DNA from 4 places in the Kitasatospora sp. NPDC041917 genome. Region 4 is predicted to be linked to each of the others. Evidence: riboswitches for the same ligand, from Rfam matches in the RefSeq annotation. Region 4 holds a riboswitch; each other region holds the start of a gene.
What was found. Region 4 has a riboswitch for cobalamin ahead of nicT (Nickel transporter NicT). Riboswitches for the same ligand answer to the same signal wherever they lie in the genome.
Positions count from the first base shown of each region.

Region 1 (7,137 bases), on a different contig from region 4:
TGACCAAACCCGGCCCGTACGACCTCGGCCCGCTCGACGAGTTCACCGCCGCCGTCAAGCACCAGCCGAGCGTGCTGGAGTTCTCGGTCGGCTGGTGGGACCGGAAGTTCGACCGCCGGGTGTTCGACACCGTCGCCGAGCGCGGCATCATGCCGATGGTCGCCTGGGAGCCGTGGGACTACCGCAAGGAGGCGAAGGAGGACAAGCTCCGCGGCGAGCAGCCGGAGTACGCCCTCTCGAACATCATCGACGGCAGGTTCGACGACTACATCAGGACCTGGGCCGAGGGCGTCAAGGGCCTCGGCTACCCCATCGCCCTGCGCTTCGCCCACGAGATGAACGGCTACTGGTACCCCTGGACCGAGCAGGCGAACGGCAACCGGAAGGGCCAGTACGTCCAGGCGTGGCAGCACGTCCACGACATCTTCAAGCAGGTCGGCGCCACCCGGGTCACCTGGGTGTGGAGCCCCAACGTCGACTACGAGAACGCCACCAGCCTGAACACGCTCTACCCGGGCGAGGACTACGTCGACTGGGTCGGCCTGTCCGGCTACTACGGCACCACCGGCGTCGAGAAGTACAAGTCGTTCGACCAGATCTTCCAGCCGACCATCGAGCAGATCCGGGCGTTCACGAAGAAGCCCGTGGTGATCACCGAGACCGGGGCCACCGACACCTCGGGGCTGAAGGCGCAGTGGATCACCGAGATGTTCGCGCAGCTCCCCCAGCACCCCGACATCATCGGCGTGATCTGGTACGAGTCGCGCAAGGAGGTCGACTGGAGGGTCGCCGCGTCCGGCGCCGCGTCCGAGGCGTTCGCGGCCGGGGTCTCCGCGCCCCGCTACAACACGCCCTGGACCATCCGCTCCCAGCCGGCCCTGACCGCCGCGCCGCCGGCCCCCGCGCCCGCCCCGACGACCGATCCCCCGACCACTCCGAGCCCGACGGCCGGCTCCACCACGAAGCCCCCCGTCAAGAAGCCGACCTCCCCCGCGACCCGGCCCCGGTCGAGCTCCACCCCCGCCGGGTGAGCGCGCCGCCGAGCCGGCCCTCGTACCGGCCGACAACACCGCAGCAGGGAGGCGAGAACCCCATGACCACCCCCGCCGTACCCGGAACCGGGCGCGCGACCCGGCGCTCGTGGTGGTGGCTCGCGCCGACCATCGTGATCGCGCTGATCCTGTGCGCCGTGCTGCTCCCGCGGGACCGCAGGCAGCCCGACCAGACCGCCCCCGCGGTCGCCCCGCTGCCGGCCGCCACCGCCGGCGAGATCTGCTCCACCGGGGAGAACCGCTACCCCGCCCAGGCCGTCGACTCCGGCCGCTACCTGATCAACCCGAACGAGTGGAACGCCACCGGGGGCCTCTGCATCAGCGGCACCGACGGCGGAAGCGGCTTCCGGGTGACCCGCAGCGGCATCGGCCCCGCCAGCCTGACCGACCCGGACCGCGGCCCCGGCGCGTACCCGCACATCAGCACCCAGCTCCAGCCCGGCACCGGCCCGCTACCCATCGCGGTCGACAAGTTGCGCTACGCCACCAGCAGCTGGCGGACCACGCAGATCGACAGCGGCGTCTACAACGCCTCGTACGACGTCTGGTACAGCAACAGCCGGACCAGCTGCTCCTTCACCGAGAGCGCCGAGCTGATGATCTGGCTGCGCGGGAACGGCAAGACCCCGTTCGGCCGGCAGGCCGGCGAGCTCCAGGTCGGCGGCGCCTCCTACCGGGTGTACGAGGCGCCGAAGAAGAGCAGCCACACCCTGATCACCTACGAGATGGCCACCAGCGCGACCTCCGTCACCGACCTGGACCTGCGGGCCTTCACCCGCGACGCCGTCCAGCGCGGCTACGTCCCGGCGGGCTCGTACCTGTGCGCCGTCCAGGCCGGGTTCGAGATCTGGGACGGGGGCGCCGGGCTCAGCAGCGACTCGTTCTCGTTCCAGGCCGCCGCCGGGCAGCCCAGCGGCGCGATCACCTCGGCCCTGCCCGGTCTCTGCCTGGACAGCCGGGTGGCGGGCGATCCGGCCGCGATCGGCGCCGGCACCTGCGACGGCTCGCCCGCGCAGGCGTGGACGATGGGGGACGACGGCTCGGTGGGGCAGAACGGGCGCTGCGTCGAGGATCCGGGCCTCGGTTTCCCCGTCCTCACGGACTGCACCTCGCGCCCCGATCAGCGCTGGCGGGTGACCCCGACGGGGCAGCTCGCGAACCAGGGCACCGGGCGCTGCGTCGAGAATCCGGGCGCCGCCGCGAGCGGGACCGCCCAGGTCCGGATGCGCCCGTGCGAGGCCCGCACAGGCCAGGAATGGCACCCTCCAGCCTGAGCAGTTTATCGCACACACAGTCGAACAACTGTACTTCGCGACACAACATGTGGGGCTGCATCGGACTCACGGCACTAGATGTATGCTCGTCCCTGCTGTCGATGCAGGGGAACCCGGTGCGAATCCGGGACTGCCCCGCAGCGGTGAGCGGGCGGCTCCACGAGCCCTCCCCGCGAGTCCGAACACCTGCCGACGGTGTGCCACGGGCCCTCCCGCAGAGGCCGGCAGCACGAGCAGTTTCCTTCCGGGCCTCGCGGGCGGGCCGGGGATGCCACCGTCGCGCGGACGCCGCTTGCGCCCGCGTGCGTGCTCCCCTGCCCCGATCGGCCCGGTACCCCCGATCACCGCCGCCGATCGCCGCCAGGAGAGAGCGCCTTGACCATCGCCGCCTCAGCCACCCTGCCCGCCCAGGGCACCGGCACCGCCTTCACCGACCCGACGGTCTCCGACCCCGGCGGCGCCCTGTTGCGGCTGCTCACCGACCGCAGCACCGACCTCACCGAGGTCGACCCCGGCCATGTCGCCGCCGCCGCGCTGCGCGGCCGCCACGCCGGCTCGGACTTCGCCGAGCTGCGCGGGCTGGCCGTGGATGCCGCCGCGTCGATGATCGCCGAGGACCCCCAGTACTCGAAGCTCGCCGCCCGCCTGCTCGCCCTGGAGATCGTCGACGAGGCGAACAGCCAGGGCTCGGTGTCCTTCTCCGCCTCGATCGCCGTCGGCCACGCCGAGGGCCTGATCGGCGACACCACCGCCGCCTTCGTCACCAAGCACGCGGCCGCCCTGGACGCGCTCGTCGACACCAAGGGCGACGACCGCTTCGAGTACTTCGGCCTGCGCACGGTGCAGTCCCGCTACCTGCTGCGCCACCCGATCACCCGCAAGGTGATCGAGACCCCGCAGCACTTCCTGCTCCGCGTCGCCTGTGGCCTGGCGGTCGGCGACAGCGAGCAGTCCGTGCGCGAGGTGGCCGAGCTGTACGGCCTGATGAGCCGCCTGGAGTACCTGACGTCCTCGCCGACGCTCTTCAACTCCGGCACCCGCCACCCGCAGATGTCGAGCTGCTACCTGCTCGACTCGCCGCTGGACAACCTGGACTCGATCTACAACCGCTACGCGCAGATCGCCCGCCTGTCCAAGCACGCCGGCGGCATCGGCCTGTCGTACTCGCGCATCCGCTCGCGCGGCAGCCTGATCCGCGGCACCAACGGCAAGTCCAACGGCATCGTGCCGTTCCTGCGCACCCTCGACTCCTCGGTCGCCGCCGTCAACCAGGGCGGCCGCCGCAAGGGCGCGGCCTGCGTCTACCTGGAGACCTGGCACGCCGACATCGAGGAGTTCCTGGAGCTCCGCGACAACACCGGCGAAGAGGCCCGCCGCACCCACAACCTCAACCTGGCGCACTGGATCCCGGACGAGTTCATGCGCCGGGTCAACGCCAACCAGGACTGGTCGCTGTTCTCCCCGGCCGACGTGCCCGAGCTGGTCGACCTGTGGGGCGAGGAGTTCGACGAGGCGTACCGCAAGGCCGAGCTGGCCGGCAAGGCCGTGCGCACCATCCCGGCGCAGACCCTGTACGCCCGCATGATGCGCACCCTCGCGCAGACCGGCAACGGCTGGATGACCTTCAAGGACGCCTCCAACCGCGCCGCCAACCAGACCGCGCTGCCGGGCCGCACGGTGCACTCCTCCAACCTGTGCACCGAGATCCTGGAGGTCACGGACGACTCCGAGACCGCCGTCTGCAACCTGGGCTCGGTCAACCTGGGCGCCCACGTCGCCCCGGGCGCCACGGCCGACGACCTGATCGGCGCCATGGACTGGGAGCGCCTCGACGCCACCGTCCGTACGGCCGTGACGTTCCTCGACCGCGTGGTGGACATCAACTTCTACCCGACCACCGAGGCCGGGACGTCCAACTCCCGCTGGCGGCCGGTCGGCCTCGGCGTGATGGGCCTCCAGGACGTCTTCTTCCAGCTGCGGATCGACTTCGACTCCGCCGAGGCGAAGGTCCTCTCCACCCTCATCGCCGAGCGCATCATGCTCACCGCGTACGAGCGCTCCGCCGACCTGGCCGAGCAGCTCGGCCGCCACGAGGCGTACGGCGAGACCCGCGCCGCCCGCGGCGAGCTGCACATCGACCACTTCCCGACGGCCGCCCCGCAGTGGGCCGACCGCTGGACGGCGCTGCGCGCCCGGATCGCCGAGACCGGCCTGCGCAACTCGCTGCTGCTGGCCATCGCGCCGACCGCGACCATCGCGTCCATCGCCGGCGTGTACGAGTGCATCGAGCCGCAGGTGTCCAACCTGTTCAAGCGCGAGACGCTGTCCGGCGAGTTCCTCCAGGTCAACCCGTACCTGGTGCGCGAGCTCAAGGAGCTCGGCGTCTGGGACCAGCAGACCCGCGACGCCCTGCGCGACGCCAACGGCTCGGTGCAGGAGCTGAACTGGCTGCCCGCCGAGGTGCGTTCGCTGTACCGGACGGCCTGGGAGCTGCCGCAGCGCGCGCTGATCGACCTGGCCGCGGCCCGCATGCCGTACCTGGACCAGAGCCAGTCCCTGAACCTGTTCATGGCGGCGCCGACCATCGGCAAGCTCAGCTCGATGTACGCCTACGCGTGGAAGGTCGGTCTGAAGACCACCTACTACCTGCGTTCCCGCCCGGCCACCCGCATCGCCCAGGCCGCGTCCGGTGCCGCCCGTGCCGCCGCGCCGGCGCCCGTGCCCGTGAACACCCCGACCCTCACCCCGGAGCAGGAAGCCGCCCTCGCCTGCTCCCTGGAGAACCCCGAGTCCTGCGAGGCCTGCCAGTAATGTCCCAGTCCGAAGACCGCAAGATGCTGCTCGACCCCGGCTTCGAGCTGACCCTGCGCCCGATGCGCTACCCGTCGTTCTACGACCGGTACCGGGACGCGATCAAGAACACCTGGACCGTCGAGGAGGTGGACCTGCACTCCGACGTCGCCGACCTGGCGAAGCTCAGCGAGGGCGAGCGCCACCTGATCGGCCGGCTGGTCGCGTTCTTCGCGACGGGCGACTCGATCGTCTCCAACAACGTGGTGCTGAGCCTCTACAAGCACATCAACTCGCCCGAGGCGCGGCTGTACCTCTCGCGGCAGCTGTTCGAAGAGGCCGTGCACGTCCAGTTCTACCTGACGCTGCTCGACACCTACCTGCCCGACCCGGAGGACCGCAACGCGGCCTTCGCGGCGGTGGAGAACATCCCCTCCATCCGCCAGAAGGCGCAGTTCTGCTTCAAGTACATGAACGCGGTCGACCACATCGACTCGCTGCAGACGAAGGAGGACAGGCGGGCGTTCCTGCTCAACCTGATCTGCTTCGCGGCGTGCGTGGAGGGACTGTTCTTCTACGGCGCGTTCGCCTACGTGTACTGGTTCCGGAGCCGGGGCCTGCTGCACGGCCTGGCCACGGGTACGAACTGGGTGTTCCGCGACGAGTCCATGCACATGGACTTCGCGATGTCGGTGGTCGACACCGTCCGCGAGGAGGAGCCCGACCTCTTCGACGACGAGATGGCCAAGCAGGTCACGGAGATGCTGGAGGAGGCCGTCGAGGCCGAGCTCCAGTTCGCCCAGGACCTGTGCGGTGAGGGTCTGCCCGGCATGAACACCGCCTCGATGCGGGAGTACCTGCAGGCCGTGGCGGACCAGCGCCTCGCGCGCCTCGGCCTGCCGATCCGGTACGGGTCGACCAACCCGTTCGGCTTCATGGAGCTCCAGAACGTCCAGGAGCTGACCAACTTCTTCGAGCGCCGCGTGTCGGCGTACCAGGTGGCCGTCGAGGGCACCGTCGCCTTCGACGACGACTTCTAGGAAGTACGAACCAACAGAGGTGCCCCGCACGGCCACAGCCCGTGCGGGGCACCTCTGTCATGTCAGTCGGTCGGAAACTCCCCGGACTTGACCCCGGAGAGGAAGGACGACCAGGCATCGGCCGGGAAGACCAGCGCCGGCCCACCCGGGTCCTTGGAGTCCCGGACAGCCATTCCGCCCAGGATCAGCCGGCCGGTCTCCACGCACTCGTTCGCCTGAGCGCTGTAGCTGCTCTTGCGCCACTCACGTCCGGGGATCGCAACGACCCCAGCCACCTCGATGCAGTCGCTCTGCGCACCCGAGTACGACGACTTACGCCACTCAAGTCCGACAGCGGAAGCGGACGGCAGGAACATACTCGCCATTTCTAGATCTTGTCCTTTGCGCGCTCGATGAGTGCGACCGATTCGGTACGCGGCAATGACTCCGCCAGGGCACTGCGGAACAGGTTGGTGTACTTGAACACTTCCTCCGGCTCCTCGATGTAGAGCGTGCTGAGCAGGCTGTCGACGTACACCACGTCCGTTTCCGTCGCCTCGGGGAAGCTCAAGATGGCGACGGGCCCAAAGAGCGCAGCATGAACGTCTGACTCCTCCGGCAGGACCTGGATGTTGATGTTCGGCTGTTCGGCACTCGCCACCAGGAAGTCGAGCTGCTCACGCATAACCGATGGTCCACCAATCCGGTGCTTCAGCACGGACTCCGACAGAACGACCCACATCCGAAGCGGCGCCTCACGCACCAGCACGGCGCGCCGCTCCTGGCGAACCTTCGTGAGTCGCTCGACCTGCTCCGACGTCGCATCCTCTATCTGGGCACGGACCACCGCACGCGTGTAGTCCTCTGTCTGAAGCAGGCCCGGCACCAGAAATGTCTGGATGCTGTACATGTCCGACGCATCGGATTCCAGTGCGATGAAGTCGGCATAGAGCGGCGACAGCGTGTCCGAGTATCGATCCCACCAGCCGCGAAGACGACCTT
Region 1 covers NZ_JBVJBI010000007.1:69,559-76,695, reverse strand. The annotation lists gene ACZ6EM_RS10775 (glycoside hydrolase family 26 protein) at 1-1,031, shown strand, start outside; gene ACZ6EM_RS10770 (GH12 family glycosyl hydrolase domain-containing protein) at 1,094-2,326, shown strand; cobalamin riboswitch at 2,409-2,534, shown strand; gene ACZ6EM_RS10765 (ribonucleoside-diphosphate reductase subunit alpha) at 2,726-5,137, shown strand; gene ACZ6EM_RS10760 (ribonucleotide-diphosphate reductase subunit beta) at 5,137-6,156, shown strand; gene ACZ6EM_RS10755 (DUF397 domain-containing protein) at 6,219-6,521, opposite strand; gene ACZ6EM_RS10750 (helix-turn-helix domain-containing protein) at 6,524-7,137, opposite strand, start outside.
Region 1: linked by a shared signal. The riboswitch ahead of ACZ6EM_RS10765 (ribonucleoside-diphosphate reductase subunit alpha) and the one ahead of nicT (Nickel transporter NicT) in region 4 are both predicted to bind cobalamin.

Region 2 (7,137 bases), on a different contig from region 4:
CGGAGCCGCTGGTCGTACCGGACGGCTCCTACCGGTGGCGGGTGCCCCCGGAGCGGCTGGAGCGGACGGTCGCCGAACTGCGCGAGCAGGCGCCGCCGTACGCGATCGGCCGGGAGAGCCTGCGCACCCGGGTGGTGGCGATGCTCCAGGACCAGGCCGAGCGGCGGACCGGCGTCCGGTCCGGCGCCTGGTCGCGGAAGATCGGCCGCTGCGGGCCGGTGGCCGCCTTCCTGGAGGCCGCCTGGCCGAATCTGCGCCCGGAGGCCGTGGTCGCCGCGCTGCTGAGCGACCCCGCCCTGCTGGCCGAGGCCGCCGAGGGGGTGCTCGGCCCCGAGGAGCAGGCGGCGATCCTGTGGCGCCGGCCGCCGCGCTCGGAGAAGAGCGCCACGTGGTCCGAGCACGACCTGATGCTGCTGGACGAGGTGGCCGGCCTGATCGAGCGCCCGGCCGGCTTCGGCCACGTCGTGGTGGACGAGGCCCAGGACCTCTCCCCGATGCAGTGCCGGGCGATCGCCCGCCGCAGCGCCTTCGGCTCCCTGACCGTTCTCGGCGACCTCGCCCAGGCCACCGCCCCGTGGGCCGCCCGCAGCTGGCCCGAGCAGCTCGCCCACCTGGGCAAGCCGCAGGCCGCGGTGGTGCCGCTGACCACCGGCTTCCGGGTCCCGGCCGCCGTGACGGCCCTCGCCAACACCCTGCTGGGCGCGCTGGACGTGGACGTGCCGCCGGCCGTGTCGCTGCGGCAGGACGGGGAGCTGACGGTGCGGCGGGTGGCCGGGGGCGGCCTGGGCGGAGCGGTGGTCGCGGCGGTGCGGGCCGCGCTGGAGCGCGAGGGCTCGATCGCGGTGATCGCGGCGGACGGCGCGGTGGCGGAGGCCGCCGAGGCGCTGCTCGCGGCGGGGATCCCGACCGGGGCGGCCGAACAGGTCGGCACCACGGCGCGGGTGACGGTGCTGCCGGCCTCGCTGGTGAAGGGGCTGGAGTACGACCACGTGGTGGTGCTGGAGCCGGCCGCCATCGTGGAGGCCGAGGCGCGCGGCCTGCACCGGCTGTACGTGGTGGTGACGCGGGCGGTCTCCCGGCTGGACGTCCTGCACTCCCGTCCGCTGCCCGCGCCGCTGGGCGGGTGACGGCCCGGCGGCGGAGGCGGGTGGGGAAGGCCGGGCGGGTGCGGCCGCCGGGCATGACCCCGTGCCCACCGGAAGCGGCGGCCGACCGGTGCCGGCACCCCCGCTGACCTCCTCACTCGTGCCCGGATCAGCTCCGAACAGCTGGATATCCTGAACACATGAGCGACAACCTTCCCCCGTGTCCGCAGTGCTCCAGTGAGTACACCTATGAGATGAACGCCCTCATGGTCTGCCCCGAGTGCGCCCACGAGTGGGTGCCCGGCGGCGGCGACCAGGCCGGCGCGCCGGCCGGTGAGCGCGTGATCAAGGACGCCGTCGGCAACGTGCTGAGCGACGGCGACACCGTGACGGTGGTCAAGGCGCTGAAGGTCAAGGGCAGCGTCTCCGGCATCAAGGCCGGCACCAAGGTCCGCAACATCCGCCTGGTGGACGGCGTCGACGGGCACGACATCGACTGCCGCATCGAGGGCTTCGGTGCCATGCAGCTCAAGTCCGGCGTGGTCAAGAAGGCCTGATCCGCGGGCCCCCAGCGGCCGCGCCCCGTCGAGGAGATCGGCGGGGCGCGGCCGTTGCGCTGTCCGGGGCCGGTCGGGGGTGGAGCCGCCGCCCGGATTAGTTGTAGCATCACAATGATTACAACAACACAAATAACTCTGGAGCGTTCGCCATGCCCGATGCCGCTCGACCGCGGCCCTGGCTCGTGCTCGCCATCTGCTGCATGAGCCTGCTGATCGTCAGCCTCGACAACACCATCCTGAACGTGGCCCTGCCCGCCGTCCGGCGTGACCTGGACACCACGGTGTCCGGCCTGCAGTGGACGGTCGACGCCTACACCCTGGTGCTGGCGAGCCTGCTGATGCTCTCCGGCTCGACCGCCGACCGGATCGGCCGCCGCCGGGTGTTCCGGATCGGACTGGTGGTGTTCACCGCGGCCTCCCTGCTGTGCAGCCTGGCCCCCGGGCTCGGCTGGCTGATCGCCGCGCGGATGCTCCAGGCGGTCGGCGGATCGATGCTCAACCCCGTCGCCATGTCGATCATCAGCAACACCTTCACCGACTCCCGGCAGCGCGCCCGGGCGATCGGCGTCTGGAGCGGCGTGGTGGGCATCAGCATGGCCGCCGGGCCGATCATCGGCGGGGCGCTGGTGGAGTCGGCCGGCTGGCGGGCGATCTTCTGGATCAACGTCCCGATCGGCCTGGCCGCCCTCTTCCTCACCACCCGCTACGTGCCGGAGTCGCGGGCGGCCCGCACCCGCCGGGTGGACCCGGTCGGCCAGCTGCTGGTCGTCGTCGTGCTCGCCGCCCTCACCTACGCGATCATCGAGTCACCGGAGCGCGGCTGGACCTCGCCCGTGGTGCTCGGCTGCACGGCGGCCTCCCTGGGCGCGCTGCTGGGCCTGCTGCGGTACGAACCCCGGCGCACCGACCCGCTGATCGACCTGCGGTTCTTCCGCTCCGCGCCCTTCTCCGGCGCCACCGTCATCGCGGTCGCCGCCTTCGCCGGCCTCGGCGGCTTCCTCTTCCTCACCTCCCTGTACCTCCAGGACGTCCGCGGGCTCGACCCGCTGCACGCCGGACTGTTCATGCTGCCGATGGCGGTCATGTCGCTGCTCACCGCGCCGCTGTCCGGCCGGATGGTGGCCGCCCGGGGGCCGCGCACGCCGCTGCTGCTGGCCGGGGCGGCGCTGACCGCGAGCGCCGTGCTCCAGGCGGTCGGCTACTCCGAGCACCTGCCGGCCTGGCTGCTGGTCCTCGCCTTCCTGCTCTTCGGCACGGGCTTCGGCCTGGTCAACGCGCCCATCACCAACACCGCCGTCTCCGGGATGCCCCGCTCGCAGGCCGGGGTGGCGGCGGCGGTGGCCTCCACCAGCCGACAGGTCGGCCAGTCCCTGGGCGTCGCGGTCACCGGCGCCCTGATGGCCGGCAGCGCCCTCGCGGACCCGGCGGCCTTCATCGGGGCGGCCCGGACGGCATGGTGGATCATCGCCGGCTGCGGCGCCGCCGTGCTGGTCACCGGTACGCTCACTTCCGGCCGCTGGGCCCGGGCGACGGCCGAGCGCACGGCGCGGCGGCTCGCCGCCGAGGAGGCGACCGAGGGAAGCACGGAGACGAAGGAGACGGTGGACGCCTGATGGAGCGCCTCGACACCGGTGGGCACCCGGAGGGGAGCGGGACGGACGCCGCGACGGCGGCCCGGGTCTGGCAGGGGATGTACGCGCTCGTGCTGGAGCGCCACGACCGCCGCAGGACCGTCGCCGAAGCCCTCGGCATGAGCTTCAGCCGGGTCAGGGCGCTGCGCCGGCTCGCCGCCGGCCCGATCACCCTGCGGGAGCTGGCCGAGCGGCTGACCGCCGACCCGCCGTACACCAGCGTCATCGTGGACGACCTGGTGCGGCGCGGGCTCGCCGAGCGCATCACCAACCCGGCGGACCGGCGCTCCAAGCTGGTCCACCTCACCGAGGAGGGCGAGGCCAAGGCCGCGCTCGCCACCGGGATCCTCGCCACGCCGCCGGACGCGCTGCTCGCGCTGCCGCCGGAGGACCTCCGCGCGCTCGACCGGGTGATGGCGAAGCTCCTGGACTGAGGGCTGCCGCCCGACGCGGCGGGCGTGGATCCGGGAGTCGGGACACCGGCCGCGGGTGATCCGTGTTTTCCGCGAGGACGGAGACAGCATGCATGAGTCCGGGCCGCTGTTCCCGTTCCGCTGCCGTGCTGCCGACCGCCGGGGCCCACTGCCCTTGATGGTCCGTCAATCGCCGTTCTTCGCAGGCCCGCACGCCGATCGTGCGGGCTGTTCGGGAACTGTTCCGCCATCGCCATCGCCATCGCCGTCGGCGACGCCCGGCGATCCGGGCGTCCGTCAGGCGTCGGGCAGGCGTCGGGTCAGCCGTCCGAGCGTCGCAGCAGGTAGGTGTCCATGATCCAGCCCTTGCGCTCCCGGGCCCGCTCACGCAGCTCGCGGATGCGCGGGGCGGCCTCGGCGAGCGGACCGGAGACGAGCACCTCGTCGGGGGTGCCGAGGTAGGCGCCGTAGTGGATCTCCAGCCCCTCGGGGTCGATCCCGGCGAAGGCGGCCCGGCCGTCGAGCATCACCACCACGTCGTCCACCCCCTCGGGGAACCCCTCGGCGAGGCGGCGGCCGGTGGTGATCTGCACCGGCCGGCCGACCCGGGTCAGCGTGGTGCGGTGCCGGGCGGCGAGCGCGGAGACGCTGCTGATGCCCGGGACCACCTCGTACGCGAAGGGCACGCCGCCCCGGTTCGACACGTCGTCCACCACGGCGATGACGCTGTCGTAGAGGGCGGGGTCGCCCCAGACCAGGAAGGCGCCGTTCTCGCCCGGGCCGAGGTGCTCGGCGACCAGCCGTTCGACCAGATCGGCGCGGCGGACGCGCCAGTCGTCCACGGCGGCCGCGTACGCGGAGGTGGCGCGGTCCCGTTCGGCGTCCGGCGCCTCGACCACGCGGTGCCCGGGCCGTCCGTGGTCGGCCAGCATCCGGCGACGCAGCCCGATCAGGTCCTGCCGTTCCTCGCTCTTGTCGAGGATGAAGAAGACGTCGGTGCGACCGATCGCCTTGATCGCCTGCAGGGTGAGGTGGTCGGGGTCGCCCGCGCCGATGCCGATGACGAAGATGTGCCGCATGGGAGACATTCTGCCGTCCGCCCCCGGGTGCGCCGCCCGGGGCCGGGCGCGGAGTCTGCGTCTCACCACGCGGACGCCTTGCGGGATTTCCGCCTCGACGCCGACGGTTTGCCCCTAAGCTGGCGGTGCAGCTGGTTCGCCCTGTCCGCCAGGCAGGCGCGTCGCAAGAGGGAACCCGGTGGGAATCCGGGACTGCCCCGCAGCGGTGAGTGGGAACGACCGCCGTCATACGCACTGGACCCGGGACGGGTCTGGGAAGCGACGGCCAGTAGGTGTCCGCCCCGGTTTCGGCCGAGGTGGGTGTGCCCGCGAGTCCGAAGACCTGCCACTGCCCGTGCGCGAGCGTTCGCGCGCGGCCATCCGGTGACCTCGTGGGCGGGTCGGCGACCATATCGGGCGGAGCCGCGCACGGGTGCGGTCGTCCGTCCGGTCCGTCATCCCTTCGCGTCCTCGTGCCGTCACCGGGCACTTGAGGATCCAGACTCGCGAAGGAGAGTCCCTTGACCACGAAGTCCGCAGCCGCGGCGAGCGTCGCCACCGCCCACGGCTACCCCCGCCAGGGCCGGGGCCGTGAAGTGAAGAAGGCGATCGAGGGGTACTGGAAGGGCGCGGTCGCGGCCGAGGCGCTGCTGGCGACCGCCGCCGACCTGCGTCGGACGAACTGGGCGCAGCTCGTCGAGGCGGGGGTCGCAGAAGTGCCGACCGGCGACTTCTCGCTCTACGACCACGTGCTGGACACCACCGTGGCGGTCGGCGCGATCCCGCCGCGGCACCGGGAGGCGGTCGACGCCGACCCGCTGGCCGGGTACTTCGCGATGGCGCGCGGCAACCAGGACGTCGCTCCGTTGGAGATGACCAAGTGGTTCGACACCAACTACCACTACCTGGTGCCGGAGTTGGGCCCGGACACGGTGTTCGCCGCGAACCCGGCCAAGGCGGTCGGCGAGCTGCGCGAGGCGCTGCTGCTCGGCCACGCCGCCCGGCCGGTGCTGGTCGGGCCGGTCAGCTACCTGCTGCTCGCCAAGCCGGCGCCCGGGGTGGGCGCGGACTTCCAGCCGATCACCCTGCTGGACCGGCTGCTGCCCGTCTACGCCCGGCTGCTGGCCGAGTTGCGTGCCGCCGGCGCCGCGTGGGTGCAGCTGGACGAGCCCGCGCTGGTGCAGGACCGCACCCCGGCCGAGCTCAACGCGGCCGCCCGCGCCTACCGCGAGCTGGGCGGTCTCACCGAGCGGCCCAAGCTGCTGGTCGCGAGCTACTTCGACCGGCTCGGCGAGGCGCTGCCGGTGCTGGCCAAGGCCCCGGTCGAGGGCCTGGCGCTGGACTTCACCGGCCCGGCCGCCGCCAACCTGGAGGACCTCGCCGCCGCCGGCGGTCTGCCCGGCAAGCGGCTGGTGGCGGGGGTGATCGACGGGCGCAACATCTGGATCAACGACCTGGAGAAGTCGCTGGTGACCCTGGCGACCCTGCTCGGCCTCGCCGGCACCGTCGACGTGGCGCCGTCCTGCTCGCTGCTGCACGTGCCGATCGACGCCGCCGCGGAGCGCGACATCGACCCGCAGATCGCCCGCTGGCTGGCCTTCGCCCGACAGAAGGCCGGCGAGGCGGCACTGCTCGCCCGGGGCCTGCGCGAGGGCACCGGCGCGATCACCGCCGAGCTCGCCGCCAACCGCGCCGACCTCGCCTCCCGCGCCAACTCCCCGATCACCCGCGACCCGGCGGTGCGCGCCCGCGCCGCCGCCGTCACCGCCGACGACACCCGGCGCGCCCAGGCGTACCCGCAGCGGGCCGAGGCCCAGCGCGCCCGGCTCGGGCTGCCGCTGTTGCCGACCACCACCATCGGCTCCTTTCCCCAGACCACCGAACTGCGCACCGCCCGCGCCGATCTGACGGCGGGTCGGATCGACGCCCCGGCCTACCGGGAGCGGATGGAGGCGGAGGTCCGCGAGGTCGTCGCCTACCAGGAGAAGGCCGGGCTGGACGTCCTGGTGCACGGCGAGCCCGAGCGCAACGACATGGTCCAGTACTTCGCCGAGCAGCTCACCGGCTACCTCGCCACCCGGCACGGCTGGGTCCAGTCGTACGGCACCCGGTACGTGCGCCCGCCGGTGCTGGCCGGGGACATCTCCCGTCCGCACCCGATGACCACCGACTGGTTCGGCTACGCGCAGGGCCTGACCGACCGCCCGGTCAAGGGCATGCTGACCGGCCCGGTCACCATGCTCGCCTGGTCCTTCGTCCGCGACGACCAGCCGCTCGCCGACACCGCCCGGCAGGTGGCCCTCGCCCTGCGCGACGAGGTCGTCGACCTGGAGGCGGCCGGCGCCGCCGTCGTGCAGGTCGACGAGCCGGCGCTGCGCGAGACCCTCCCG
Region 2 covers NZ_JBVJBI010000016.1:159,886-167,022, reverse strand. The annotation lists gene ACZ6EM_RS21255 (HelD family protein) at 1-1,127, shown strand, start outside; gene ACZ6EM_RS21250 (zinc ribbon domain-containing protein YjdM) at 1,286-1,642, shown strand; gene ACZ6EM_RS21245 (MFS transporter) at 1,795-3,258, shown strand; gene ACZ6EM_RS21240 (MarR family winged helix-turn-helix transcriptional regulator) at 3,258-3,710, shown strand; gene cobF (precorrin-6A synthase (deacetylating)) at 4,010-4,768, opposite strand; cobalamin riboswitch at 4,883-5,112, shown strand; gene metE (5-methyltetrahydropteroyltriglutamate--homocysteine S-methyltransferase) at 5,269-7,137, shown strand, end outside.
Region 2: linked by a shared signal. The riboswitch ahead of metE (5-methyltetrahydropteroyltriglutamate--homocysteine S-methyltransferase) and the one ahead of nicT (Nickel transporter NicT) in region 4 are both predicted to bind cobalamin.

Region 3 (7,137 bases), on a different contig from region 4:
CACGCCCGGAACTCGGCGCGGGCCGGGCCCGGCGAGTAGTCCGCACACGCGTTCAGCAGCTCGAAGGCGCTCTGCTCGATGTGCCCGGCCGCGGTCTGCGCGACCGTGCAGATCTCCTCCAGCTTGGCCCGCACCGCCCAGTGGCCGAGCGGCGACAGCTCCGCGGCATCGTTCCTGCGCACCAGGGCGCCGACGGCCTCCAGGCCGTCGAGCATCCAGTCCAGGACGGCGGCCACGTCGGCCGGCGCGGCCGGGGTGTCGATCTGCGGCGCGCGGCAGGTGCCGCGGACGGCGGAGACGGCGGAGGCCGCGTGCGGCACCGGCGACAGCCCCGGTCCGCCGAGGCCGGTGCCGACCCGGCGCTCGTCCAGGCCCCGGCGCAGCAGTTCCAGCAGTTCGCTCTCGGCGACGGGGCCGTCCACCAGGTGCAGGAAGGAGAGCAGCTGCGGGGCCTGGTCCACGGCCTGCCCGGCCAGCACGGCGAACACGCCGCGCAGCGCGGCGGGCGGCACCGGGGCGAGCAGGGTCCAGGCGTCGAACATCGCCGACCATCCGCGCACCACGGCCTCGTCGTCGTGCTCCCAGGCGTGCAGGCGCCAGCCGGGGCCGGCTCCGCCGTCCCGGGGCTCCACGAGGCCCACCAGCAGCGCCTGCCCCCATGCCTTGGCGGCGGCGCCGACCGTCATGGCCAGCGCCCGGCCGGCCTCGCGGGCGTCCTCGGGGAGCAGTTCGCCGCGCTTGTCGACCTCGGCCAGCTCACCGGCCCAGCGGGCGACGCGGACGGCGTCCACCAGCATCCGGCGGGCCAGCGGCGCCAGCTCGGCGGGTGCCGGGAAGCCCTCGGGCACGGGAACCCTGCCCCGCCCGGGAGCCGGAGCGGGCCCTCGCCGCCGGGGTACTCCGTTACGGGGGACACCCGCCCCGCCCGGCCTGCCACCGGCGGGCCGTTGGGCCGTTCCGGGGAGACGGGTCACCGTCGCACCGGTACCGATCGTCGGCGGGAGCGGGGCATCACGGTCGCGCGGGTTCCGAGACGTCACGTCGAGCAGTCTTCCCCTTGTACCGGCCTTCTGTCACATCCGGTTGTCCGTACGACCGGGCGACCGGTGGCGGCACCTCCGCAAGATCGGGCAACAGCGGCAAACCGCCTGGCCGGAAACGTGTGACCTGCCCATGCCACTCGCATCATCCTGGTCGCCGGGAATGCTCGGGCGGTTACCGTGCGTACGGGTGGGGGGTCAGTGGCCGGGCAAATTGTTGCCCCTGACATCGGGGTGGTTTTCGCGCCGGTCGCACGGGGAATCCCCTTCCGCCGACTTCCGGCGGAGCTGTCCAGTCCGAATCCGGACGGATGACGGGCGGGGCGGGGGGATCGTGCCGCGCGAGAAGTCGGACCGGCCGACTTCTCGCGCGCCTACGGCGGAATGGGGGAAACGTTCATTCGTGGGCAGGGGGGAAGCGCGCCGGAAAAGCCGGCGCGGCCCAGCCGGAAACGCCCGCACGAGGAGGGGGGCGAGGGCGCGGCCCGTGGGTCTTGCGGGCCTCGCGGATCCTGTCGGACGAATCGGATGGATCGGACGGATCGGATCGACGGGTCGACCCAACGGGCCCGCTCCGACCTCGGCGGTGGGGCCGCGTTCCGATCCGCAGGGGCGGAAGCGGAGCACCGACCGCGGCACGTCCGGGAGACGTGCCGGCGAGGACCCGCCGGCGGCGCCCTACAGCAGCGGCGTGAGCCAGCGGCGGAGCAGTTCGGTGTACCGGTCGGGAGCGGTGTTCCAGAGGGTGGCGTGGTCGGCACCGGGGAAGGCCTGGAGGCTGACCACGTCGCGACGGGCGGCGGCCAGCTTCTCGGCGGTGCCGAAGGGCGCGATCCGGTCCTCGGGGCTGTGCAGGAGAAGGGTGGGCACCCGCAGGTCGGTGCCGTCGGCGATGCGGGCGAAGTCGGCGAGGTCGACGCCGGTGCGGCCCTCCGCGGCCAGGGCCCCGAGCTCGGCGGCGACGCCCTGGAAGCCGGCCCGGGCGGCGTCCCGGCGGGCGGAGACCGGGAGGTCGAGCACCGGCGAGTCGAGGATGAGGCCGCTGACGGCGTGCGGCCAGGCGGTGCGGGCCGCGGTCTGGAGGGCCGTGGTCGCGCCGACCGACCAGCCGTAGAGGATCACCTTGCCCCCGCCGCTGTCGAGCGCCAGCCGTACCGCCGCCTCGATGTCGCGCCACTCGGTCTCGCCGAAGTGGCTGAGCCCGTCCGGGGAGGCGGGGGCACCCTGGTCGCCGCGGTAGGTGACGGCGAGGGCGGGCAGGCCGAGCCGGTCGAGGACGGGGAGCACCGGGAGGGTCTGCTGGCGGTCGGCCTCGGGGCCGTGCACCAGGATCACCCAGGTGCCGCGCTTGCCGTCGAGCCGCCAGGCGGGAAGGGCGCCGAGCTCGCCGTCGGCGGTGGTGTCGGTGAAGGGGAGGCCGAGTGCCTCGGTGGGGTCGCCGAGGTGGACCCGGGGGGTGAAGCGGACCTCGGTGCCGGGGGTGAGCGTGCCCCGGTCGGCGCGGAGCAGCCGGCGGGTGACGCCCCGCTCGTCGCTGTGCAGGACCTCCTCGACGACCGCGTGCCCGCCGTCCGCCCACTCGACCGCCCAGCGGCCGGGGCGCAGGCTCTCGGGGCCGCGGGTGAAGGTGACGCGGCCGGGGGCGAGGCCGCGGACCACGACCGGCCCGGACTCCGGGACGGCGGCCACCGGACGGACCGTCCGCTCGGAGGCCCGACGGCCGATCACCAGCACGGCGGCCCCGACCGCGGCGGCCGCCACGACGGCGGCGGTTCCCCAACGCATTTCGCTCCCCGCTCTGTTGCTCACGGACCGGACGGTGTTCGGGCACCAGTTCACCGGCGCTCCGTCCGCCCGGCCACCGGGCTGGGCCGTCCGGGTCACCCGGGCGGCGGCCCGGCGGCGCCGAGGAGGTACCGGAAGCGGGCGGCGAGGGCGGCGAGGGCGGCGAGGGCGGCGGCGGGGGCTTTCCGCGGTGCCTGCCACCGAACCGCAGGCGTGGCCCCGGTCCTGCCCCAGCCGCCGAACGCACGAAGCGGCCCGGCCGCGGCCCGGTGCCGCGCCGGGGATCCCCCGGCGTGTCAGCGGCCCCGCGCCGGACGATCCCCGGCCTGTCGGCGGCGTCCGCGTGTGACCAACCCCTCCGTGACCTCGGTTGACTCCCGGTTCGGGCCCGTGATGGGATCCTGGGGCCAAACGGAGGCATGGAGAGGAAGCCGGTGGAATTCCGGCGCGGTCCCGCCACTGTCACCGGGGAGCACGCTCGGAACATCGCCACGGCGGCCGTCGACGGCCGCTGGAAGGCTCCGGGGGTGCGTTCGACCCGGAAGCCAGGAGACTCTCGCCCCCGTCACGTCGATCCAGGGCGCGGACCCTGAGTGAGGACACGCACGCGATGCAGGCTGCCCCGCCCCACCGGACTCCGAGCTGCCTTCCGCCGTGCCCCCGATGACCCCGCTCGGGCCCTCCTCCTCGCCGCGCCCGCTGGCCCGCGCCGCCGCGTTCGCGCTCGGCGCCGTCGCGGGCCATGTCGCCGACGCCCGCTTCGCCGACCCCCGCCGGGGCCATCCGGTGGCCGTCTTCGGCAGCGCCGCGACCCGGCTGGAGCGTCGGCTGTGGCGCGACGACCGCGGCGCGGGGGCCGGGTACACGGCGCTGTGCGTGGGCGCGGTCGCGGCGGGCGCGCTCGCCCTGGACCGTACGGTGGGCCGGCGTCCGCTGGGCCGGGCGGTGCTGGCGGCGGCCGCGACCTGGACGGTGCTCGGCGGCACCTCGCTGACCCGGGAGGCGCGCACCATCGGCCGCTCGCTGGCCGCGGGCGACCTCGCGGCCGCCCGGGAGCGGCTGCCGCACCTGTGCGGGCGGGACCCGAGCGCGCTGGACGGGCAGCAGATCGCCCGGGCGGTGGTCGAGTCGGTGGCCGAGAACACCGCCGACGCCGTGGTGAACGCGCTGACCTGGGGCGCCCTGGCCGGCACGCCCGGCCTGCTGGCCTTCCGCGCCGTGAACACCCTGGACGCGATGGTGGGCCACCGCTCGCCGCGCTACGCCCGGTTCGGCTGGGCCTCGGCCCGGCTGGACGACCTGGCGGGCTGGCCGGGCGCCCGGCTGACGGCGCTGCTGACGGTGGCCGCCGCGCCCGAGCCCCGTACGGCCTGGCGGGTCTGGCGGCGCGACGGCTCCGCGCACCCGAGCCCGAACGCGGGCCAGGCCGAGGCGGCGTTCGCCGGCGCGGTGGGCGTACGGCTGGGCGGGGCGCTGCGGTACGGCGAGAGGGTGGAGCACCGGCCCGTACTGGGTGCGGAGCTGCGGCCGGTGACGGTGGACGACATCGAGCGCGCCTGTGCGCTCTCCCGGCGGGTGGGCGCACTGGCGCTGGGTACGACGGTCGCGGGGCACGTCCTGCTGCGGATGCTGCTGAGGAAGAGGGGACGGGCATGAGCAAGGCGCTGCTGGTCGCGGGGACGACCTCGGACGCGGGCAAGAGCGTGGTGACGGCCGGGATCTGCCGTTGGCTCGTCCGCCAGGGCGTGCGGGTCGCGCCGTTCAAGGCGCAGAACATGTCGCTCAATTCCTTCGTCACCGCCGACGGCGCCGAGATCGGCCGCGCCCAGGCGATGCAGGCGCAGGCCGCCCGGGTGGAGCCGGAGGCGGCGATGAACCCGGTGCTGCTCAAGCCGGGCGCGGACGGCCGCAGCCAGGTGGTGCTGCTCGGCAGGCCGGTGGCGGAGGTGGGCGCGCTGGACTACCGCGAGCGCAAGCCCGTCCTGCTGGAGCGCGCCCTGGAGTGCCTGGCGGACCTGCGTGGCCGCTACGACGTGGTGGTCTGCGAGGGCGCGGGCTCGCCCGCCGAGATCAACCTGCGCGACCGCGACATCGCCAACATGGGCCTGGCGACGGCCGCCGCCCTGCCGGTGGTGGTGGTCGGGGACATCGACCGCGGCGGGGTCTTCGCGGCGATGTACGGGACGCTGGCGCTGCTGTCGGCGGAGGACCAGCGGCACGTGGCCGGCTGGTTCGTCAACAAGTTCCGCGGTGACGCGCGGCTGCTCGCGCCCGGGCTGGAGATGCTGCACGGGCTGACCGGCCGTCCGGTGCTGGGCACGCTGCCGATGCTGCCCGGGCTCTGGCTGGACGCCGAGGACTCGCTGGACCTGTCGACGGTGGTGGACCGGGCGGACGGGCCCGGGCCGTACGGCGCGGACGTGCTGCGGGTGGCCGTGGTGCGCTTCCCGCGGCTGTCCAACTTCACCGACATGGACGCGCTCGCGCAGGAGCCGGGCGTGCTGGTGCGCTGGGCGACCCGCCCGGAGGAGCTGGCCGACGCCGACCTGGTGGTGCTGCCCGGCACCCGGGCCACCGTCGCCGACCTCGCCTGGCTGCGCGAGCGCGGTCTGGAGCCGGCGCTGCGGGCCCGGGCGGCGGCCGGGCTGCCGGTCCTCGGGGTCTGCGGCGGCTACCAGATGCTGGCGCGCTCGATCGTGGACGAGGTCGAGTCGAGGGCGGGGGCCGTCGAGGGCCTCGGCCTGCTGCCGACGCAGGTGCGGTTCGGCGCCGAGAAGGTGCTGGCGCGGCCGGTCGGCGAGGCGTACGGGCAGCGGGTGGAGGGCTACGAGATCCACCACGGCGTGGTCACCGTCGAGGGCGGGGACACGTTCGTCTCCGACGGCCGGGGGCGGAGTCTGGACGGCTGCCGGGTGGGCCCGGCCTGGGGCACGACCTGGCACGGCGCGCTGGAGAACGACGGGTTCCGCCGCGAACTCCTGCGCGAGGTCGCCGCGTTGTCGGGCCGGGCGTTCGTCCCGGCCCCGGACACCTCCTTCGCCGCGGCGCGCGAGGCCCGGCTGGACCGGCTGGGCGACCTGATCGAGGAGCACGCCGACACCGACGCGCTGTGGAAGCTGATCGAGGGCGGGGTGCCGGCGGCCGGATCGCTGCCGTTCGTCCCGCCCGGGGCCCCTGGGAGTGACGCATGAGCCGGGTACGGCGGCAGTGCCGAGTACGGCAGCAGAGCCGGGCAGGATCACGGAGCCGGGCAGGATCACGGAGCCGGGCAGGATCACAGGACCGGACGGTGCCGCGGAACCGGGCACGACAGGAGTGGGGTACGGCATGAGTGACGTCCGCTATCCGTTCACCGCGATCGTCGGCATGGCCGACCTGCGGCTCGGGCTGCTGCTGAACGCGGTCTCCCCGGCCGTGGGCGGCGTGCTGGTGCGCGGTGAGAAGGGCACCGCGAAGTCGACCATGGTGCGCGCGCTGGCCGGCCTGCTGCCGTCCATCGCCACCGTGGACGACTGCCGCTTCGCCTGCGACCCGGCCGCGCCCGACCCGCAGTGCCCGGACGGGCCGCACGTCTCCCCGCCCGCTTCCGAACGGCCGGCCCAGCTGGTCGAGTTGCCGGTCGGCGTGGCCGAGGACCGGATCGTCGGCTCGCTCGACCTGGAGCGGGCGCTGGCCGAGGGCGTCAAGGCGTACGAGCCCGGGCTGCTCGCCAGGGCGCACCGCGGCGTGCTCTACATCGACGAGGTGAACCTGCTCCAGGACCACGTGGTGGACCTGCTGCTGGACGCCGCCGCGATGGGCCGCTCCTACGTCGAGCGCGAGGGCGTGTCGGTGCGCCACGCGGCCCGGTTCCTGCTGGTGGGCACGATGAACCCGGAGGAGGGCGAGCTGCGGCCGCAGCTGCTCGACCGGTTCGGCCTGACCGTCGAGATCGCCGCCACCCGGGATCCGGCCGAGCGCGCCGAGGTGGTCCGCCGCCGGCTCGCCTACGACGCGGATCCGACCGGCTTCGCCGAGCGGTTCGCCGCGGAGGAGCGGGCTCTCGCCGAACGCATCGTCGCGGCGCGGGAGTTGCTGCCCAAGGTCGAGCTGACCGATGTGGCGCTGCGTCAGATCACCGCCGTGTGCGCCGCGTTCGAGGTGGACGGGCTGCGCGCTGACATCGTGATGGCCCGCACCGCCGTCGCGCTGGCGGCCTGGGACGGGCGCACCGAGGTGCAGGAGGAGGACGTCCGCAAGGCGGCGCAGCTGGCGCTGCCGCACCGGCGCCGCCGCAACCCCTTCGACGCGCCGGGGCTGGACGAGGAACAGC
Region 3 covers NZ_JBVJBI010000011.1:156,266-163,402, reverse strand. The annotation lists gene ACZ6EM_RS16345 (hypothetical protein) at 1-848, opposite strand, end outside; gene ACZ6EM_RS16340 (alpha/beta hydrolase) at 1,719-2,825, opposite strand; cobalamin riboswitch at 3,250-3,381, shown strand; gene ACZ6EM_RS16335 (cobalamin biosynthesis protein) at 3,489-4,481, shown strand; gene ACZ6EM_RS16330 (cobyric acid synthase) at 4,478-6,016, shown strand; gene ACZ6EM_RS16325 (putative cobaltochelatase) at 6,153-7,137, shown strand, end outside.
Region 3: linked by a shared signal. The riboswitch ahead of ACZ6EM_RS16335 (cobalamin biosynthesis protein) and the one ahead of nicT (Nickel transporter NicT) in region 4 are both predicted to bind cobalamin.

Region 4 (7,137 bases):
CGCCCGGTCCGAGCGCCTCCCGCCCGGCCCGCTGGGCCCGGAAGACCAGCCGGTGCAGCTCCACCTGCCAGGGCGCGGGGGCCGCGCCGATCACGAAGGTGCGGGCGGTGGAGACGCCGTAGCCGCGGTACTGGGCGCCCATCACCACGGTCAGGAAGTCGCCCTCCTCCACCCGGCGGTCGGTGGGCTGGTGGGCGGCCTGGCCGGAGTGGCTGCCGGTGCCGACCGAGACCGGGAAGGCGGCCCGGTCGGCGCCGTGGTCGATCATCCGGCGCTCCAGCTCCATCGCCAGGTGCCGCTCGGTGCGGCCGACCAGGATCGACTCCAGCAGCTCGCCCAGCGCCTGGTCGGCGATCTCGGCGGCGATCCGCAGGTCGGCGATCTCGTGCTCGTCCTTGACCACCCGCAGCCGCTCGACCGTCTGACCGAGGTCCACCAGCCGGGCCCCCTCGGTCAGGCCCCCCACCGCCCGGTGCCGGGTGACGGTCAGGTCGTGCTCCTCCACCGCCAGTCCCGACACCCCGGACCGCGCGGCGACGGCCGCGACGGCCAGCGCGGAGTCCGACCCGGCCGCCACCGGCAGCCGGGTGACGTCAGGGGCGATCAGGTGCTCCCCGGAGTCGTCCGGCGGCAGGTCGTCCGGCAGCGCGAGCAGCGCCCGCTCCCTGGTCAGCAGCAGGCTCGCCCCGCAGGGCGCGCAGCCCGTCAGGTACCGCACGTTCGCCGCACGGGTGATCAGCGCCGCATCGGCCCCGGCCGCACTGCAGTGCTCCCTCACCCGCTCCCGCCGCCCCGCGTACGCATCCGCCATGCGTCGAGCCTACGAACCCCCGGCCCGAAGCGCCCGCCGAGCACCCCCGGCAGAACCCCCAATACCCCTTGCACGCCCCCCTGCGCGACCGCGGCACCGTCCCCCTCGGGCCCGCACCCCGCCCCCCACGCAGCGTGCCGCCGAGGGGCCCCGCACCCCCCGGCGGTCCCTCGAACCCCCGCCGTCCGCTACGTTCCGTCACGGATCTGTCACTGCTGGTCCTGTGCGAGTACGACCCGGTCGCCGGCCGGCACGTCGCCTTCCGCGAGGAGCGCCGACCCGGGGCGCACCCGGCCCCCGGAACGCGAACGGCGCCTCCCCACCGCGGGGAAGCGCCGTTCCGGCGTGCGCGGGCAGGCCGCTGCTCGCGGCCGGGTGGCTCAGGAGCCCTCGGGCGTCCAGCGCTTCTCGACCCCGGCGAGCTTCCAGTACCCGATCGCGATCGCCCAGACGACCACGAACAGCCCGGCGATGGCGTAGCCGACGTTGTCCAGCGAGATGTCGGCGATGAACCCGGTGACCGGGTCGGTCAGATCGAGCTTCTCGTGCAGCACCCCGACCAGCTCGATGGTGCCGATGATGAAGGCCACCGCGATCGACAGACCGGTGATGGTCAGGTTGTAGTACACCTTCCGCACCGGGTTGGCGAAGGCCCACTGGTACGCGAAGTTCATGAACGTCCCGTCCAGGGTGTCGAACAGGCTCATCCCGGCCGCGAACAGCAGCGGCAGGCAGACGATCGCGTACCAGGGCAGCCCGGAGGCGGCACCCGAGCCGGCCATCACCATCAGGGTGACCTCGGTCGCGGTGTCGAAGCCCAGGCCCAGCACCATGCCCACCGGGAACATCTGCCCGGGCCGGGTGATCGAACGGGTCGCCCGGTTCAGCACCCGGGCCATGAAGCCGCGCGAGTCGAGGTGCGCCTCCAGCTCCTTCTCGTCGAACTTCCCGGCCCGCATCGAGCGGAACACCCTGAGGATGCCGAGCAGCGCCGCCAGGTTGAGCGCGCCGATCAGGTAGAGGAACACGCCGGAAGTGGTCGTCCCGATCACGCCGAGCCACTTGTGGGTGGTCGACTCGTCGTCCATCAGGGTGTTCGCCAGCTGCGCGCCGCCCGCCACCAGGGCGGCCATCACCACCACCATCGAGGAGTGCCCGAGGGCGAACCAGAAGCCCACCGAGACCGGCCGCTTGCCGTCCGCCATCAGCTTGCGGGTGGTGTTGTCGATCACCGCGATGTGGTCGGCGTCGAAGGCGTGCCGCATCCCGAGGGTGTACGCGGTGATACCCAGGCCCACCCCGAAGACCTGGGTACCGACCGCGTACTTCTCGGGTGCGACCAGGAAGATCAGCGTGCCGAAGGCCACCACGTGCATGGCCACGATCACCGCCATCAGCCCGGCGGTACGGACGGTGTCCTCGCGCCGCCACTGGAAGCTGGGCAGCGCGGAGGGGGCCGGTTCGGCCCCGGCGGCAACGGTTTCGGGCAGGGTCATCTGCGGATCACGCTCCAGCACCTCGTGGAAAACCTCGTGAGATGCCGTGGCCGGTCTCCTGGCTGACGGGACGCCCGTACCCGCCTTCCCAAGCGCGCGAGGCGCCCAGTGGCTCCATGGGTACGGACGACGTTCCTCCGCGGACGGAGGAACGACCCGATCACAGTGGCGAGGGCCGCTCCGGGCTGGGACCCCTGAGGGTCCGTCACCGGTCTTCCCGAGCACCACGGCGGGGAACACCGTAGGGGCCACGCCCCGACCCGTGCAAGGTTGCGCACCTGCGCAGGTGTCCAGGATCACAGACCGCCGCCTGCGAGAATGTCCGCATGCATCTCGTACCGGCCGACCGCGCGGGCCACCGCACCATCGACGGGCACCGGGTCTGCGAGGCCATCGCCGCGATCGGCGACCCGGCCCACGTCCGGTCCTGGGCCGAGCGGTTCTCCCTGCTCGCCGACCCCGGCCGGCTCGCCCTGCTGCTCGCCCTCCACCGGGCCGGGCCGCTCGCCGTCACCGACCTCGCGGTCGCCACCGGCATGCGCGACCCCGCCGTCTCCCAGGCCCTGCGGCTGCTCCGCACGGCCGGCGTGGTCACCGGCGACCGGGACGGACGCGTGGTGCGCTACCAGCTCGTGGACGAGGCCATGCGCCCCCTCCTCGACGAGTGCGCCGCCGGCGAACACCACGAGCCCACCGCGGCCACGGGCTGACCCACTGGCCCGGCCCCGGAACCGCGCCGCGGCCGAAGCGGATGAGTACGATCATGACGTGCCGTCCCGCCCCCACGCCTGGCCCGCCGACCGGTGGAACACCCGACCGGTCAGGGCCCGCGTGCTGGCGGTCGCCCGCACCCTCACCTCGGCCACCCGGGTCCTGGACGTCCTGACCCTGCTGAACCCGGACGGCATCGAGCGGTACTTCACCGTCAACCCCGGCTCCGCCTTCGCCGACCGCGCCCTGGACGAGTACCTGCACGGCCTGCCCGGCTTCACCGTGCTGGACTGGGAGGACGCCGTCAGCCGCCGCTTCGACCTGGCCGTCGCCTGCGCCGTCCACTCCTCCATGCACCGGCTGGACGCCCGCCTCGTCGTCCTCCCGCACGGCGTCGGCTACAACCGGCTGGTCACCGAGTCCACCGGCGACACGGTCACCGCCGCCGGTCTGTCCCGCAACGAACTCACCCACCGCGGAAGGGTGTTCGTGGACGTCCTCGGCCTCTCCCACCCCGAGCAGCTGGACCGGCTGCGGGACTCCTGCCCCGAGGCGCTGGACGTCGCCCGGGTTGTCGGCGACCCCTGCTTCGACCGGATGCTCGGCAGCCGGCGCTCCCGCGACGGCTACCGCGCTGCGCTCGGTGCCACCGGCGGCCGACGGCTCGTCGTCGTCAGCTCCACCTGGAGCGAGCACTCCTTGTTCGGCCGCCGCCCGGACCTCCCCCGGCGGCTGGTCCGCCGGCTCCCCGCCGACGAGTACACGGTGGCCGTCGTCCTGCACCCCAACGTGTGGAGCCGCCACGACCCCGAGGCGCTGCTCGACGACGCCCGCCGGATGGGCCTGCGCCTGATCCCGCCCCACCAGGGCTGGCAGGCCGCGCTCGTCGCCGCCGACTGCGTGATCGGCGACCACGGATCGGTCACCGTCTACGGCGCCGCCCTGAACCACCGCACCCTGCTCGTCGCCACCGGCGCCGCCGAACTCGACCCCCGCTCCCCCGGCTACGCCTTCGGCCAGGCAGCGCCCGTCCTCGACCCGGACGGGGACCTCGCCGCCCAGGTCGAACAGGCCCTCGCCCGGGCCCCGGCCGACCTGAGCGCGATCACCGACCGCTCGCTCGCCCACCGCGGCGAATCCGCCCGGCTGCTGCGCCCGCTGCTGCACTCCTTCCTGGCCGGGCTGGACGAGCCCGGGGACGAACCGGCCCTGCCGCCCTACCCCAGGCCGGCCCCGTGCCCCGGCACCGTCGACCGGCCCACCGCGTACGACGTCGAGGGCCGGAGCGAGGGCATCGAGGTCAGCCTGCGGCGCTACCCCTTCGACCCGCACGACCACGCCCCGCGCGGCTTCCACGCCCTCACCGACGAGCACCCGGGCGACGCCCTGCGCTACACCGCCGAGGTCCTGACCCGCACCGAGGTGCACGCCGAACGCCCCGCCGCCCGCTGGCTCGCCGACTCCGCCGCCGAACTCCCCGGCCTCGCCGTCGCGGTGGCCGCCCTCGGCCCGGCCCGCCACCTGCTCCGACTGCGCGGCGGCCTGCTGCTGGAGGCCCGCGCCGAACCGGACTGGACCTGCCCCGACCCCGCCGTCGACCCGCTGCTGCTCGGCTCCGCCGTGGCCTGCTGGCTCGCCGACGGCGGCGACCCGGCCGGCCTTCCCCGGCACGGCCTCACCGTCCGCACCGGCGAGCACCGCACCCGGGTGTCCTTCCGCACCGGACCCTGAGAAGGGCGCTACTCCGGCAGCTCCCGCAGCCGCGCCCGGCTGCGCTCCGCGAGCTCCGCGTCGTCCAGCTCCTCGGCGAGGGCGAGCAGCAGGGTGTGGGCCTGCGCCTCCTTCGCGTACTGGCCGCGCTCCTCGGCCCGCCGGGCGCAGTCGCCCGCGTGGGCGGCGGCGAGCTCCGGCTGCCCGAGCGCCCGGTGGGCCCGGGCGCGGACCAGCGGCAGCTTCATCAGCATGTCCTCGTCCCGCGTCCGCTCGGCCTGCGCGGTGGCCTCGGCCAGCCGGGCCAGCGCCTCCTGCGCGCGGCCGTCGGCGATCAGCGCCTGCGCCAGGTTGTAGCTCTGGACGATCTCGCCGTGCTCGTCGCCCCGGTTCGCCGCCAGAGCCAGCGTGAACCGCCGCACCGCGTCGCCCGGGCGGCCGTCGGCCAGGCAGAGCAGACCGTCCGTCTCGTGGAGCACCCCCACCACCCGACGGTCGGTCACCAGCGGGACCTGCTCCGCGGCGAGCGCCAACTGCTCGGCGGCGAGCCGGTATTCCTTGCGGTCGAAGTGGGCCCGGGCGAGCTGGTTGCGCATCCGGACCACGGCGGCCGGCTGGTTGTCCCACTGGGCCGACTCGATGCCGAGCCGGTGGGTGGCGATCCAGTCCTGGTAGAGCCTGCGGTCGTGGTACAGCAGCCAGAGCGACTCGCACAGCCGCCACACCTCGCCGTGCCACCCCTGCCGGGCCGCCTCTTCCACCACCGCGCGGAAGTTGGCCCGTTCCGCGTACAGCCACTCCAGGGCCGCGGTGTCGGAGGCGAAGCGGGGCAGGTCGTCGCCGCTCGGGTCCTGCAGGCGGAGCCTGCTCCCGGCCATCGCACGGTCGGCGACCGAGGCCCGGCCCCGGTAGTAGGCCACGACGGCGGCGAGGAGTTCCCCGCGGCCGGCCAGTTCCCGGGTCCGGCCGTAGGCGTGCAGCCGCACCACGTCGTGGGCCCGGAAGCGGTCCTCGCGGTCGCCGTCCACCACCTCGTCCAGCACGTGGACGCCCCGAAGCTCCCCGATCGCCTGCCCGGCCAGCTCGACGCCGACCGCACGCGCCAGTTCGGCGGAGACGAAGGGGCCGGGGTGCACGCCGATCAGGTGGTAAAGCGCCCGGCCCGGCGCCGACAGCCGCTCGTAGACCAGGTCGTAGGTCGCGCCGAGATCGCTCTCCTCGTCCTCCAGCATCGCCAACCTGCCCTCCCGGTCGTGCAGTTCGGCCACCACCCGGCCGACCGGCAGGTGGTCCCGGTCCAGCAGCTGGCTCCCGACCGCGTTCAGCGCGAGCGGCAGCCCGCCGCACAGCTCGACCAGTTCCGCCAGTTCCCCGTCGGTGCCCCGCCCCGGGCCCACCCAGCCGCGCACCAGCTCGGCGCCCGCCCTCGCGCTCAGCGGGCCGAGCCGGCGCACCACGGCGCCGTCCGTCCGCAGCGCGGGCAGCCGCCGCCGGCTCGCGACCACCACCAGCCCGCAGGCCGGGAGCAGCGCACGGACCTCCGCGGCGTGCTCGACGTTGTCCAGGAAGAACAGGCACCGGCGCTCGGCGGTGGCGGTGCGGAACGCCGTGAACCGCTCGGCCTCCGCGGCCGGGGGCTCGGTGCCGAGGGCGCGCAGGAATCCGGCCAGCAGCTCGGGGAGGTCCACCCCGCCCTGGTGCCGGTAGGCCTTCAGGTCGGCGTAGAGGTCCCCGCCCGGGAAGTGCTCCCGGTGCTCCTCGGTGAACCTCGCGATCAGCTCGGTCTTCCCGACCCCGCCGAGGCCGGTGAACACCACGACCCCGAGTCCGCCCTCCACGACCCGTCCCAAGGCCTCGGTCAGCGCGGCGAGTTCCGGCTCCCGGTTGACGAACGGGCCGTGCGGGGACCGGATCTGATGCGGCCTCGGCACCGCCCGCGGCTGGTGCAGGTGCAGCGCCCCGATGCTCCCGGCCTGCACCACGTGGCCGCCCACCGTGGCGCCCGACACGGTGTTGGCCACCTCCTGCCGCTCCATCCGCCTGCTCCCTCCGGCCGGTCGGCCCCAGCCTACGGGCTGGGCACCCGGCCGGAGGGGCACTCGGACGTCACCGGGGGGTGATCTCGCCCATCTCCGCCCAGCCGTCCAGGCCGGGGATCTCGGTCGAGACGATCCGCGGCTTGGCGGCCACCGCGTACGACAGCTCCTCCATGGCCTTGGCGAAGTGCGCGGACTCCACGTGCTCCTTGCCCGCGTCGCCGTCGCGGAACGCCTCGACCAGGACGAACTCGTTGGGGTCGTCGACGCCGCGGGACCACTCGAAGAAGAGGTTGCCGGGCTCCTGGCGGGTGGCCCGGGTGAACTCGTCGACCAGGCCCAGCCACTCGTCGGCGCGCTCGGGGCGGACCGG
Region 4 covers NZ_JBVJBI010000001.1:256,357-263,493, forward strand. The annotation lists gene ACZ6EM_RS01140 (M24 family metallopeptidase) at 1-811, opposite strand, end outside; gene nicT (Nickel transporter NicT) at 1,192-2,307, opposite strand; cobalamin riboswitch at 2,339-2,551, opposite strand; gene ACZ6EM_RS01150 (ArsR/SmtB family transcription factor) at 2,634-3,017, shown strand; gene ACZ6EM_RS01155 (hypothetical protein) at 3,076-4,749, shown strand; gene ACZ6EM_RS01160 (AAA family ATPase) at 4,758-6,764, opposite strand; gene ACZ6EM_RS01165 (putative quinol monooxygenase) at 6,835-7,137, opposite strand, start outside.